Regions from separate parts of the Phytomonospora sp. NPDC050363 genome, predicted to be linked through region 2. Evidence: riboswitches for the same ligand, from Rfam matches in the RefSeq annotation. Region 2 holds a riboswitch; each other region holds the start of a gene.

Region 1 (4,461 bases), on a different contig from region 2:
CGGCGGCGGTCGTGCCGATCGGTCGATCCTGGGTCACGCCGGATTCTCGCACGTCAGCGCCGCGGGCCCGCCGACCCCGTCGTTTTCGGGCGCGTGACCGTGTACGCCGTCGCCCGTCGGCCGAGCCGTGCGCGGCGGGCGGTCCCGCCCGCCGCGTCCTCAGTCGAGGCCCATCACCCGCGGTGTGGCGGGAGGGTCGACCTTCGGGCTCTGCAGACGGCCGGGCGCCGTGATCGGCGCGGTCATGCCGGTCTCCGGAAACGGCGGCGGAGGCAGGGCCTCGCCGCCGTCGGGAACCGGAGTCCGGCGACTTCCGGGCACGCCCGGGTCGCCGTCCGCGTCAGCGGTTCTGCGGCGGTGGCGAAACGCGATCAGGATCGCGGTGGTCACCAAGGCGAGGGCCAGTACGCCCCCGACGAATCCGACGATGTCACTTTGCGCGGCGGCCACGTCGGCCGCCATCACAGGATGCCTGCCCCACACGATGCGCTCCCCGCCCACTCGTACGTCGCCAGTGTCACCGAGTAGTCCACCGGGTTGGGCATTTCGTTCGGTTACGACCCAGTGACATATCTATGTTCACCGATGTTCGCTACTCAGCGCAAGTGTCCAATGACAACAGTTCGGTCACCTTTCCGTCAGCGACCGTCCACTGTCGACGGACACCGGCCCGTTCGGCGAAGTACGCATCATGGGTCACCAGCACGAGAGTTCCCTGGTAGGCCCGCATGGCCTCCTCGATCACATCGAGCGAGTCGAAGTCGAGATGGTTGGTCGGTTCGTCGAGAAGCAGCACGGGTGTGGCGCTGTTCACCAGGACCGCCAGGAGTAGCCGCTGGAGCTCACCTCCGGACAAAGTGGACAGGGTCGCCGTGCGCTCGTCCTCCCCGAATAGGTAACCGCCGAGCAACTCCTCGGCCTCGTCGATGTAGACGGGCACCCGCGAGCGGAAGAAGTCGAGCACGCTCATCCGGCCCGTGCGGCCCGCGCGCAGGCCGTCGTGCGACTGCGGCAGCACGCTGGGCGCCACCGCCGCACGCACCTCGCCGGAGTCGAACTCGCCCGCCAGCGCCCGCAGGAGCGTCGACTTGCCGGCGCCGTTGCGGCCGGTGACCACGATCCGGTCGCCCGCCCCGACGGTCAGGTCGACGCCGTCGAGGATCGCCCTCCCTCCACGGTGGACGGTCAGACCCTCGGCGACCAGCGGCGGCCCCTCACCCGCCTCGGCCGGCGGGAAGGCCAGCACCAGCCTCGGCCGGGTCCGCGGTTCGGCGATCCAGCGCACCGACTGCATCTGCCGCTGCAACCGCCGCTCGCGCGCCTTGGCCTTCTTCGCCACCTTCTTGGCGTAGCGGCGCATCCGGTCGTTGTGCGTGGTCAGCTCGACCCCGAGAGCGTGGCCCTTGGTCCGCTCGATGTCGGCCTCCCAGCGCACCCGGTCCTTCTCCTGCGCCTCGAAGTCCAGCAGCCGCCGCTCCCACCGGCGCTGCTTCTCCACCCGGTAGGCGGTATAGCCGCCCTCGTAGAGCTGCGGTTCCTCGTTGATGCCGTCGATCTCGACGACGCGCGTCACCGCCCGGTCGAGCAGCGCCCGGTCATGGCTGGCGATGACCACCCCGCCGCCGAAACCGCGCAGCCACTCCCCCAGCCAGGCACTGCCCTCGGCGTCGAGATGGTTCGTCGGCTCGTCGAGGAGCAGCACGTCGGGCGCCGACAGCAGCAGGCGCGCCAGCATCAGCCTGGACTGCTCACCGCCGCTCACCTCGGTGACCGCCAGATCCTCCGGCAGCGCGGTGATGTCGAGACGCTCGCGCACCTCGGCCAGCCGCGACTCGAAGGTCCAGCCCGAACGCGCCACCCAGCGCTCCTGGACCGCGCCGTACTCGTCGAGCACGTCACCGCCCTCGGCGAGCGCCTTCTCCAGCTCGGCCATCCGCCGGGTGAGGTCGCGCAGTTCCGGGTCGCCGCCGCGAAGGAACTCGCCGACGGTCTGCCCGGCGTCGGGAACCTGCTGGGCGAGATAGCCGACCCGCACGCGCGGTCCGCGTTCGACGCGGCCGGCCGTGGGGGGCTCCTCACCGGTGAGGATCTTGAGCAGGGTGGTCTTGCCGGCGCCGTTCGGCCCGACCAGGCCGATCCGGTCGCCGGGGTTGACGAGGAGGTTCACTTGGGCGAAGAGGGGCTCCAGGCCGAAGTCCTTGGAAACTGCGGTGGTGCGAAGTAGCAAGAGGGCTCCCGGGATCGTCGCGGATGGGACGGGCGATACCGCGATGAGCGCGCGACAGCGTCGGCGACCGGAGGCGTACCCCTGCGGACAGGGGATGCGCGGGAACGACCGGCAGAGGCTGCGGAGCGTCGGCTCGACACGGCTTCTGTTGGCACTGAAGAGGGGTCGCGGGGACCACAAGGGACTTTCAGCGCCGGCGGTCAGTTCTCCACTTGGGCGGACTCCCGGGTCGGGGACGAGATGTGTCGATTCTGCCGCATGATCGCGCCGGCCGTCAACCGGGATGCCCGTTGTGCCCCCCTCGCCCCGATCACCCTGTGTCGCCCCGTTCCCACACGCGGCGACGGCATGGTGGGGCCCTGACCTGGGCTGCGGCGTCCGGTAGCCTGGCGCCGGACCGTTGCTCCCCTAAGGCGTTCATTCCGGCTGAGCGTCGGCGACGGTTCACCGCCGAATCGCCCTTCGGGGCGAACCGGGGACCCACCGAATCCCGGGGCGAATCCGCGTGCACCCTCGCGCGGTAGGGCGTCTCTTGGCCCGAGCCCGTCAGCTAACTCGGTAGGCGGTCGGCAAGAGAGGCGAATGCGTGCCGAAGATCCATCGGCGTGACACAGCGCCGGCCATGCTCGTCGCCGTTCTGGTGACCGTGCTGGCCGTGCTGGTGAACTCCCCCGCGGCGATCGCCGACCCTGACGACGAGGGCGGCACGAAAGAGATGCGCGAGCAGCTCGACGAGGCGATCGGGAACTACAACGACGCCCGCGACGCGCTCAAAGGCTCCAAGGAACGGCAGGACAAGCTCGAAAAGCAGGTCGTCGAGGGCGAGGAGGACGTCAAGGTCCTCACCGCACAGGTCGCCGACATCGCCGGCGCCATGTACGAGAACGGCGGCATGAGTTCGGCGAAGGCCTTCCTGGCCAGTTCGACCCCCGACGACACTCTCGACGGCATGGTCCTGGTCTCCTACCTCGGCGAGGAGAGCGCCAAGAAGATCAAGGAGCTGACCGGCGCCCGCGAGGACCTGGAGGCGAAGGTCGCCCTGCTCGACGACGAGATCGCCGAGCAGAAGGAGAACGTCGAGAAGATGGAGAAGGAGCGGTCGAAGGCGGCCCAGGCCATCGCGGCCTTCGGCGGCGACGCCACGACCGGCCCGACCACCTCCGACGCCCCCGCGCCGCGACCGGTCGACCGCGATCCCAACGGCTCCCTCCCCGGCGAGGGATGCAGCAAGCAGGACCCGACCAACCCCAGCGGCTGCCTGACCCCGCGGACCCTCCACAACCTGGAGGAGACCGAGATCGCCGGGTGGAGCCGCTTCGTCGCCTGCTACCGGGGAGGCAGTTTCGGTGAGCACCCGCAGGGCCGCGCCTGTGACTTCTCCGTCACTCCGGGCGGGTTCGGCGGCGAGGCGTACGGGGAGGCGAAGGCATACGGCGACAACCTCGCCGGATGGTACGTGGAGCACGCCGACGCGCTCGGTGTCCTCTATGTGATCTGGTACCGAAAAATCTGGATGCCCGGTCAGGGCTGGACGACCTATGACGGAGCGGGTGGCGAACCCAACTCCGATCACACCAACCACGTGCACCTTTCCGTCAGATAGGGACAAAACGCGCGCACATCACGCGCACATATGACCCCGGTGAGGGGTCGTGGGGCGGTGGCGGCTCGACCTCGGGCTGTACCTTTGTTCGTTATGGAACGACCCACGACCTCGCGTCGCGCTGTCCTCGGCGCGACCGCCGGGGCTTTCACGCTCGCCGGCCTTGCCGCCTGCAGCGACGACGGTGCCTCCAAGTCTCCCGGGGACACGGCCAGTTCGGCCCCCGTCGGGCCGACCCTGGCGATCGAACCCCCCACCGACAGCACGGGCCTCGCGGTCTCCACGGAGATCGCCGCTTCGGCCGAAGGCGGTGAGGTCACCGCCGTCACGCTCGTCAACGACAAGGGCGACAGTGTGAAGGGCAAGTTCCGGCTCGACAAGTCGAGCTGGGTGCCCACCGACCCGTTGAAGTACAAGACGACCTACACCGCGACGGTGACCGCCAAGGGCGCCGACGGTGTCGAGTCGACGGGTACGACGACCTTCACCACCATGGCCTCTCCGAAGCAGCGCGCCGGCGCCTACCTTTGGAACGCCGACGGCGCCGTGTACGGCGTCGGCATGCCCGTCCTGATCCAGTTCAAGGACGGCTACGCCATCGACAAGAAGAACCGGGCGGGCGTCGAGAAGC
Region 2 (4,461 bases):
CGCATGCTCCACAGTGGACTTGGAATTCCGCCGACCGTCCTCGAACAGCCCGAGGTCGCCGTCGCCGAAGGCGCCGCGAAGCTCGGCGCGGCCAAACCCAACCCCGGCCAGTCGCCGTCGAACTCCCCGATGTCGAACTCGCCCATGTCGGCCCCGCCCTCGGCGCCGCGCTCGGGTCCGCCCGCGCCGCAGCAGTCCAACCAGGGCTACCGCTCGCCGTCGCAGCACGCGCACAACCCGGCGCCGTCGAACTCGCCGATGTCGGCTCCCCCGGTCTCGGGCCCGCCCGTCTCCGGCGCGCCGTCCTCGCCGATGATGACGCCCTCGCCGCCGCCGTACCGTCCGCAGCAACAGCAGCAGCAGCACGCGCCCAACGCGTACACGCCACCGCCCCAGCAGCAGGCCTACACTCCCCCGCCGCCGCGACCGCCGATCCTGCCGCCGGTGCAGCGCGCGCCGCAGCCTCCGCCGCAGCCGCAGATCATCCAGGTTCCCTACGCGGTACCGGTGCACCAGCAGCAGCAGCCGGTGTTCGTGCCGCGCAGGAACCGCAAGCGCGGCCCCATCATCGCACTGGTCATCGTGGCCCTGCTCGGCTTCTGCTGCTACGGCACGTTCATCAAGCCGAGCGTCACGTCGGGGATCTTCGGCGACTTCTTCACCGACCTCAGCGACGACGGCCCGGTCATGAACGGCAGCGCCTCGGTGCCCTCGGCGCTCAGCTCCTTCTTCGAACCGTGGAAGAAGGCGCTCAACGAGTGCTGGGTCTCCGACTCCGGTGAGGCCTGGCAGGGCCCGGAGAGCGGCGGCTTCACGCGCGCCCTCGACAAGATCGGCGAGGAGCCCGCCCGCGTCTACTGCAGCTTCGACACCGACGTCGAGGACGAGTACAAGGCCGGCAGCATCCTGTTCGTCGACAGCGGCGGCGAGGACTTCGAGAAGGACGTCGCCTCGTCGTTCGGCCTGAAGGACACCTTCAACGGGTCGGGCAAGTCCGGCACCGACGAGTACTCGATCCCCTACGTGGCCATCGACGGCAGCTACTCCTACTACCCCGACGTCGGCGTGGCCATCGCCGGCTGGGGATCCGACGCCAAGGTCACCGACCTCGACAAGCTCTTCCAGGAATACTCCATCTGACGATGACCGCCCGCATGGAACCCGACCCCGAGCGCCCGAACCGCTTCTACCTGTACGTCGGCGACTCGGAACAGTCCCATGTGGACCTCGACGACCCGCTGCACCTCGAGTTCGACTACATCCGCTATCTGTCCTATGTGGTCGACTCCCTCGCCCCCTCGGGCGAGCCGCTGCGGGTGCTGCACCTGGGGGCCGGGGCGCTCACGCTGCCACGGTACGTCGCGGCGAAGAGGCCCGGCTCGTACCAGCAGGCCGTCGACATCGACGCCGAACTGGTCGCGCTGGTCCGGGAGAAGGCGCCGCTTCCCAAGCGCGGCAAGGTGAAGGTGCGCATCGGCGACGCCCGCGAGCAGCTGGCCGCCGCGCCCGACGACTGCTACGACGTGATCGTCCTCGACGTGTTCGCCGACAACGTCACCCCGCCGCACCTGACCACGGCCGAGTTCTTCGCCGACGTGTCCCGCGTGCTGAGGACCGGCGGCAGCCTGCTGATGAACGCCGGCGACGGCGGACCGCTGAAGTACACCCGTTCGCTGGCGGCGACGATCGGCTCGGTCTTCGGCCAGGGCCGCCTCCTCGGCGGGACGACCGTCCTGCGGGGACGCCGTTTCGGCAACATCGTGCTGTGCGGATCCGACCGGCCCTTCGACGACGCCGCCATCGCCCGTCGCGCAGCCGGCGACGTGTTTCCCACCGGCTTTCTCGACGGCGACGAATTCGCCAGGTTCGGAAAAGGAGCACCGGTGAACACCGACGGCGGTGCCGTGGCGTCCCCGGCGCCCCCGGGATTGTGGCCGCAAACCGGGCGAGGGGTCAGGAAGCGGAGTTCCCGCGGCGCAGCTCGTCCCTGATCTCCCGGAGCAGTTCGAGCTGCTCGTCCTTTTCGGCCTCCTCCTGGCGCCTCATCCGTTCCATCACCTTGCGGACGGGCAAAACGACTATGAAGTAGATGACCACCGCGGTCAAGACGAAGGTGATGACGGCGTCGATGAACGTCCCATAGGGGAAGTCCACACCGTTGACGGTGAATTTGCCACCGTTCTCCGAACCACCCGTGACCAGTGTGATCAGGGGCGTGAGGAACGCACCGGTGAATGCGGTGACCATGGCCGTGAGGGCGGCGCCCATGACGACGGCGACGGCCAGGTCGACGACGTTGCCGCGAAAGAGGAATTCCTTGAAACCCTTGAGCATCAGCACATCCTGCCAGAGGCGGTCCGATTGCTCCGTGATCGCCACGTATTGCGTGTGGGCTATTCCACTGCACCATAGGCAATCGCGAACACTCTCGGTTAGCGTCACCGGGCTCGTACGGTACTCCTCACTCCCAGCAAGGGAGTGACCGTGCGAGTGCCGCTGAGTCGCCGCACCGAGGCGAATCGGGGACCCACCGAGTACTGGGGTGAATCCGCGCCGAGCGCGGTAGGGCGATCTTCCGGCCCGAACCCGTCAGCTAACCCGGTAAGCGGCTTGATGGAAGAAGGGTTGCCGTCTTGTCGGCAGACGACTGCAAGTTGCCTGGAAACAGACGAATCAGCAAGACCCGGACTCGCGGCCTGATCCGCACCGCGACCTGTGCCGGTGTTTTCACCGGCGCGATCGTCGCGACCCTCCTCGCCCCCGGCATGGCGCAGGCGGCGCCGAGCACAGAGGACAAACTGGACACCGCCTCGACCGATTACAAGAAGGCCGTCGAGAAGCGCGACGACCTCGTCGAGCGGATCAAGGCCCTTGAGGACACCATCGCCGGTTCCGACCGGGCCATCGACAGCGCCGTCGCGCTGATCGGCTCCCCGGCCACCACGCTCGACGACAGCGGCACGCTGCTCAGCCAGCTCACCGACCTCTCCGACCTGGCCCGCGAGCAGTCGCAGGCCGTCGACGACGCCGCGACGGCGATCGCCGAGGCCAACGCGGCCAAGGATCAGCTCAACACCGATCTGGTCGCGGCCAAGAAGACGGTGTCGAAGCTGGCCGAGGAGAAGGAGGAGCTGGAGAACAAGCTGGCCGAGGAGCAGGCCGAGACCTCGTCGAGCACCTACGACGGCGAGATCCCGGCGGTGTCGGGCAAGGCGGGCCAGGCGGTCTCCTTCGCCTACGGCGCCATCGGCATCCCGTACGTCTTCGGCGCGACCGGCCCGGACGGCTACGACTGCTCCGGCCTGACCATGGCCGCGTGGGCGGCCGCGGGCGTGTCCCTGCCGCACTACACCGTCGACCAGTGGAACGCCACCACGTCGATCTCGCGCGGTGAGCTGCGCGCCGGGGACCTGGTGTTCTACGCCGGTCTCGGGCACGTGGGCATCTACGTCGGCGACGGCAAGGTCATCCACGCGCCCCAGCCGGGCGAGTCGGTGAAGATCTCCGACATCGACATGATGACCCCCGACGGTTTCCGCCGGGTGTAAGAGCTCGTCCGGTGGGCTCCCTGCGGGGACACGGCGGTTTCATCGCACCCACAAGACAAGCCCTGGGCGCCCGCCCGGCCGCACGCACGCGCTGACCCCGCGCGGCCGGGCGGCATCGACCGCGCCGACGCCCGGGCCTTCCTACGGCCCGGGCGTCGGCGTGTTCCCGACTTCGGTGAGCCTGTCGCGCAGGAAGGCCCGCTCCGACTCGTTGCTGCTGAGCGCGAGCGCACGCCGGTACGCCTCGGCCGCCGCGGTCCGGCGACCGAGCCGGCGCAGCAGGTCGGCCCGAACCGCGTGGAAGACGTGGTGTCCGTCGAGGTCGAGCGCGTCGACGAGTGCCAGCCCCGCGCCCGGACCGTCGATCTCGGCGACCGCGACCGCCCGATGCAGCGCCGCGACCGGGTTGGGCGCGAAGGCGAGGAGCTGGTCGTAGAGGGCGAGGATCTGGCGCCAGTCGGTGTCGGCGGCGGTGGCCGCGTCGGCGTGCACGGCGTTGATCGCCGCCTGGAACTGGTAGGGCCCGGGACTGCCCCGGCGCAGGCAACGGCGCACCAGCGCGTGCCCCTCGGCGATCGCCGCCCGGTCCCAGCGACGGCGGTCCTGGTCGGCGAGCAGGACCGGCCGTCCGTCCTGGGCGGTCCGCGCGGCCCGGCGGGAGTCGACGAGCAGCATCAGCGCGAGCAGTCCGGTCACCTCGGGCTCGTCGGGCATGAGTTCGTGGAGGAGCCGGCCGAGCCGGACGGCCTCCGCGCAGAGGTCACCGCGGACGAGGTCCGCGCCGGAGGTGGCGGTGTGCCCCTCGGTGAAGATCAGGTAGACGACGGCGAGCACGGCGGCGAGGCGGTCGGGCAGGTCGGCGTCGCGGGGTACGCGGTAGGGGATGCGGGCGTCGCGGATCTTGCCCTTGGCG
Region 3 (4,461 bases), on a different contig from region 2:
TGCGATGCGGACTCTCGTGCTCGTGCACAGCCCTCTCGTGGGGCCGTCGGCGTGGCGGCCGGCCGGGGAATCGCTCGCGGCGCGGGGATTCGGCGTCGTCATCGCCTCGCCTCTCGGCGGGCTCGCCGACGGGCCGCCGCTGCACGCCGCGTTCGCCCGCGCGGTCGCCGGTGAGACGCCCGACGGCGCGGTGCTCGTGGTGCACAGCGGCGCGGGCGCGCTGGTCCCGGCGATCGCGGCCGCGGCGGAGGGGAGGGTGACCGGTGCCGTCTACGTCGACGCGCTGCTCCCGCACCCCGGCCGTACCTGGTTCGACACCGCGCCATCCGAGCTGGGCGCGCATCTGCGGGAGTTGGCCGAGGACGGCCTGCTGCCGCCGTGGAACGAGTGGTTCCCGCCGGGCGCGGTCGACGGGCTGCTGCCCGACGCGGGCCCGCGCGCCGACTTCCTGGCCGAGTTGCCCCGCTTGCCGCTGTCCTACTTCGGCGAGACCGCGCCGGAGCACGACGCGCCCTTCCCGGGCGCCTACCTGCGGCTGAGCGATGGGTACGAGGAGCAGGCCGCGGCGGCGGAGGCCTCGTCCTGGCCGGTCGTGCGGGAGGACGCCGACCACCTCGCGGTGTTCACCCGTCCACGCGTGGTCGCCGGCCACGTCGCCGGGCTGGTCGCCGCGATCACTTGAGCAGTTTCGACATCCGGCGGTCGGCGAGCGGTTTCCCGCCCGTCTGGCAGGTCGGGCAGTACTGGAGCGAGGAGTCGGCGAAGGAGACCTCGCGGATCGTGTCGCCGCAGACCGGACAGGGCTGCCCGGTGCGCCCGTGGACCCGCATCGTCTCCTTCTTGTGCGCCTTGAGGTCGCCCGCGGCGAGGTCACCGGCGTCGGCGGTCGCCTCGCGCAGCGTGCCGACCATGGCGTCGTAGAGGTTTCGCACGTCGTTCTCGGTGAGCGTGTTCGCGGTCTTGAACGGCGACATCTTCGCCACGTGCAGGATCTCGTCGGAGTAGGCGTTGCCGATCCCGGCGATGACCTTCTGGTCGCGCAGGAGGCCCTTGATCTGCGTGCGCTTTCCTTTCAGCAGGGCGGCGAACCTCTCGACGGTGAAGCCCTCGGCGAGGGGGTCGGGACCGAGCGCGGCGATGCCGGGCACCTTGGCGGGGTCGTCGACTATGTAGACCGCCAGGCGCTTCTTCGTGCCCTGCTCGGTCAGGTCGAAGCCCGAACCGTCCTCCAGCACGACGCGCAGCGCGACCGGCCCCTTGCCCGGCCCCAGTGGCCGGGGTGGGAGCTTGTCGCGCCAGTGCAGCCAGCCGGCCCGGGCCAGGTGGACGATCAGGTGCGCTCCTCCCAGGTCGAGGTCGAGGAACTTCCCGTGCCTGCCGACGGCCTCGACAGTGCGCCCGTGCAGTGCCGTGGGCGGCGGGTCGTAGGTCTTGAGCACCGAGATCGACGCGACGTCGACCCGCACGACCTCATACCCGCGCGTGCGCGCGGCGAGGAACCGCGCGAGCGCCTCGACCTCGGGCAGCTCCGGCATGCGTCCAGTCTGGCACCGATCAGGCCAGCCCCTGCCACCATCCGTCAGGTTCGGGCGCGTTCGCCACGTCGACGGTCTGGCCCGGCCGGGGCACCGTGAGGGAGATCCCGCGTGCCTTCGCCTCGCGCCACAGGCGGTCGACGGGCTCGCCCCACGCGTGGAACGCGAGGTCGAAAGTGCACCAGTGGACGGGGATGAGCAGCCCGCCGTTGAGGTCGAGGTGGGCCCGGGCGGCGTCCTCGGGCGTCATGTGGATGTCCGGCCAGGCCGGGCTGTAGGCGCCGATCTGGACGAGGGTGGCGTCGAAGGGGCCGTGAGCGGCGCCGATCGCCCGGTAGCCGTCGAAGTAGCCGGAGTCGCCGGTGTAGAACACCCGGTGGCGGGGTCCGGCGATCACCCAGGAGCCCCACAGGCTCGTGTTGCGCTTGAGTCCGCGCCCGGAGAAATGCTGCGCGGCGGTGAGCGTCAGTGTCACGTCGCCGACGGCGTGCGCGTCGTCCCAGTCCATCTCGACGATCCGCTCGGCCGGCACGCCCCAGCTCTCCAGGTGCGCGCCGATGCCCAGCGGGACCAGGAAGGGCGCGGTCCGGTCGCGCGCGATCGCCTTGATCGTGGGCATGTCGAGGTGGTCGTAATGGTCGTGGGAGATGAGCACGGCGTCGATGTGCGGGAGGTCTTCGAGCGCGGCCGGCGAGGGGTGGAGGCGGCGTGGCCCGGTCACCAGGCTGGGGGAGCAGCGGTCGCCCCAGACGGGGTCGAGCAGGACGCGGGTGCCGTCGAGGTCGACGAGCGCCGAGGCGTGCCCGTACCAGGTGACGTGCGCGCCTGGCCCCGGAGCGGGATCGGGCGTCGCGAGCGGCACCGGCAGCAGCGGCTTCGTCGGGGCCTTGTTGGCGCGGCGGTCGCGGATGACCGAGCGGATGCCGGTGATCGTGGCCGCGCCGAGCCCGCCGGCGTTGTGGAAGGCGCCGTCGCGGAACTGCGGTGACGACTCGATGCGCGCGAGGCGTTCGCCGCTCGGCCGCCGGCCGAGGGCGGCGGGAATGTCGCGGAATCGCCATGCCGCGGCACCTGCCGCTGCGGCGGCGGCCGCCAGCGCGATGATCCGGGCGGTGCGTCGGGTGCTCGCCATGGGCGGCTCGCCTTCGTAGTCGGGAACGGTTGTTCAAACCTTATTGACTTCGCTGAGACCGGGCTGAGGATCGCGCCGATCGCACGTTGCGTCACCGTGACCTCTACGAACTCGCCTAGTAGACGGCGGTGCGCTTCCGGTACGGTGGCTGCCAGGCCGCCGGCGACCCGACGCCACGCAGGGCGTCGACGGTGGCCGCCGCCGAATCGCCTCCCGGGGCGAACCGGGGAACCACCTCCTCGTCCCACGGGGAACCGGGGTGAATCCGCGCGAGCGGTAGGGCGACCTTCGGCCCGAACCCGTCAGCTAACCCGGTAGGCGGTGCCGAGTAGAAGGACTACACGTGACCCCACTGTCCGTCCGGCGCCGGTGGCTGCCGTTGACGCTGTTCGCCGTGGCGCTGGTGCTTCTTTCGACCGCGATCCCCGGCACGGCGCTGGCCGACCCCGACGAGGGCGATCTCGACTCCACCCTGGAAAAGGCGATCTCGGACTACATCGAGGCCGAGGAAGAGCTCAAGGCCGCCGAGAAGCGCGAGAAGACCGTCGAGAAGCAGATCAAGAAGAACAAGACCAAGGTGACCGAGCTGAGCGCGCAGGTCGAGCAGATCGCCGCGGCCGCCTATGCGGGCGGCAACCTCAGCTCGGTGACGGCCGTCCTCGGTGCCGAGTCACTCGATCTGGCCATCGACCGGGCCATGATCGTCAACTACCTCGGCGACGAGAGCGCCAAGACGGTCAACCGGCTCGTCGAGACGCGCGAGGAGCTGGCCGCCGAGGAGGAGCTCCTCAAGGAGGAGATCGAGAACCAGACCAAGGCCCTCGGCAAGATGGAGGACGCGCGCAACGCCGCCGCCGACCAACTGGCCGGCAGCGGCGGCAACAACGCGCAGGGTCCGTCGACCGACAACGCGCGCGTGCCCGACCCGGCGCCGCGCAACCCCGACGGGTCCTACCCGGACGAAGGCTGCTCGGTCAACGACTCCACGACCGACTCCTGCATCAGCCCTCGGCTGAAGCACGCGCGCGACCAGGCCACCATCGCCGGGTTCCAGCGCTACGTCTCGTGCTTCCGGGGAGGTGGTGGCGGTGACCATCCGCTGGGGAAGGCCTGCGACTTCTCGGCCGCCCCGGGCGGTTTCAAGTCGGAGGACGCCGGCGGTGGCGACAAGGAGTACGGCGACAGCCTTGCCGGGTGGTTCGTCAAGCACGCCGACCGTCTGGGCGTGAAGTACGTGATCTGGTACCGCCAGATCTGGGAGCGCGGCTTCGGCTGGGGGCCCTACAGCGGCGGCGGCGATCCGGCCTCGGCGCACACCAACCACGTCCACCTCTCGATGATCTGACCCCTCCCTCCCCGCGACATATACGCGTGGGGGGTATAGTCTGGAGCCATACCCGCTAGGGGTATGGCTCCAGGTGCTGTGAGAGGGGTGACGACGGTGCCGAGACTGCTCCTCCTGATCGCCGTCGTTCTCGGACTCGGCTGGATGCACACCATCGGCCACCACGGCGGCGGGCATGCCCCTGTCGCGCACGGCGGCGCCGATCACGTCGTCCACGAGCCGGCCGAGCCGACCGGCGCTTCGCCGACGCTCGCCGCGCCCGCCCCCAGCCCCGCCGTCTCCGTCGAAATGTGCCTCGCCGTGCTCACCGCCGCCGTCCTGGTGGTGGCACTGCTCGCCGTCCGCGTCCGGCGCGCCGACCTCGCCGCCCGGCGACGCCGCACCCCGGCCGCCGCCGGACACGGACCACCCCGTCTCATCCCCCGGGGGCTGGTCATCGCCGAACTGAC

What was found. A riboswitch is a leader RNA that binds a small molecule or an ion and turns the genes downstream of it on or off. The one in region 2 is predicted to bind cyclic di-AMP.
Region 1: it holds a riboswitch for cyclic di-AMP, as region 2 does, so the genes downstream of both, AB0I28_RS11840 (hypothetical protein) here and AB0I28_RS08780 (C40 family peptidase) in region 2, are expected to answer to the same signal.
Region 3: it holds a riboswitch for cyclic di-AMP, as region 2 does, so the genes downstream of both, AB0I28_RS19085 (hypothetical protein) here and AB0I28_RS08780 (C40 family peptidase) in region 2, are expected to answer to the same signal.

What each region holds. Positions count from the first base shown of each region.
Region 1 covers NZ_JBFAKK010000004.1:153,732-158,192, reverse strand. Annotated here, with positions in the region: gene AB0I28_RS11855 (low temperature requirement protein A) at 1-37, opposite strand, end outside; gene AB0I28_RS11850 (hypothetical protein) at 160-462, opposite strand; gene AB0I28_RS11845 (ABC-F family ATP-binding cassette domain-containing protein) at 593-2,227, opposite strand; cyclic di-AMP (ydaO/yuaA leader) riboswitch at 2,666-2,810, shown strand; gene AB0I28_RS11840 (hypothetical protein) at 2,814-3,830, shown strand; gene AB0I28_RS11835 (Ig-like domain-containing protein) at 3,924-4,461, shown strand, end outside.
Region 2 covers NZ_JBFAKK010000003.1:152,115-156,575, reverse strand. Annotated here, with positions in the region: gene AB0I28_RS08795 (Hsp70 family protein) at 1-1,140, shown strand, start outside; gene AB0I28_RS08790 (fused MFS/spermidine synthase) at 1,143-1,991, shown strand; gene mscL (large conductance mechanosensitive channel protein MscL) at 1,954-2,379, opposite strand; cyclic di-AMP (ydaO/yuaA leader) riboswitch at 2,485-2,624, shown strand; gene AB0I28_RS08780 (C40 family peptidase) at 2,655-3,548, shown strand; gene AB0I28_RS08775 (RNA polymerase sigma factor) at 3,690-4,461, opposite strand, start outside.
Region 3 covers NZ_JBFAKK010000006.1:391,964-396,424, reverse strand. Annotated here, with positions in the region: gene AB0I28_RS19100 (hypothetical protein) at 5-682, shown strand; gene AB0I28_RS19095 (DNA-formamidopyrimidine glycosylase family protein) at 675-1,535, opposite strand; gene AB0I28_RS19090 (MBL fold metallo-hydrolase) at 1,555-2,667, opposite strand; cyclic di-AMP (ydaO/yuaA leader) riboswitch at 2,857-3,003, shown strand; gene AB0I28_RS19085 (hypothetical protein) at 3,011-4,012, shown strand; gene AB0I28_RS19080 (hypothetical protein) at 4,109-4,461, shown strand, end outside.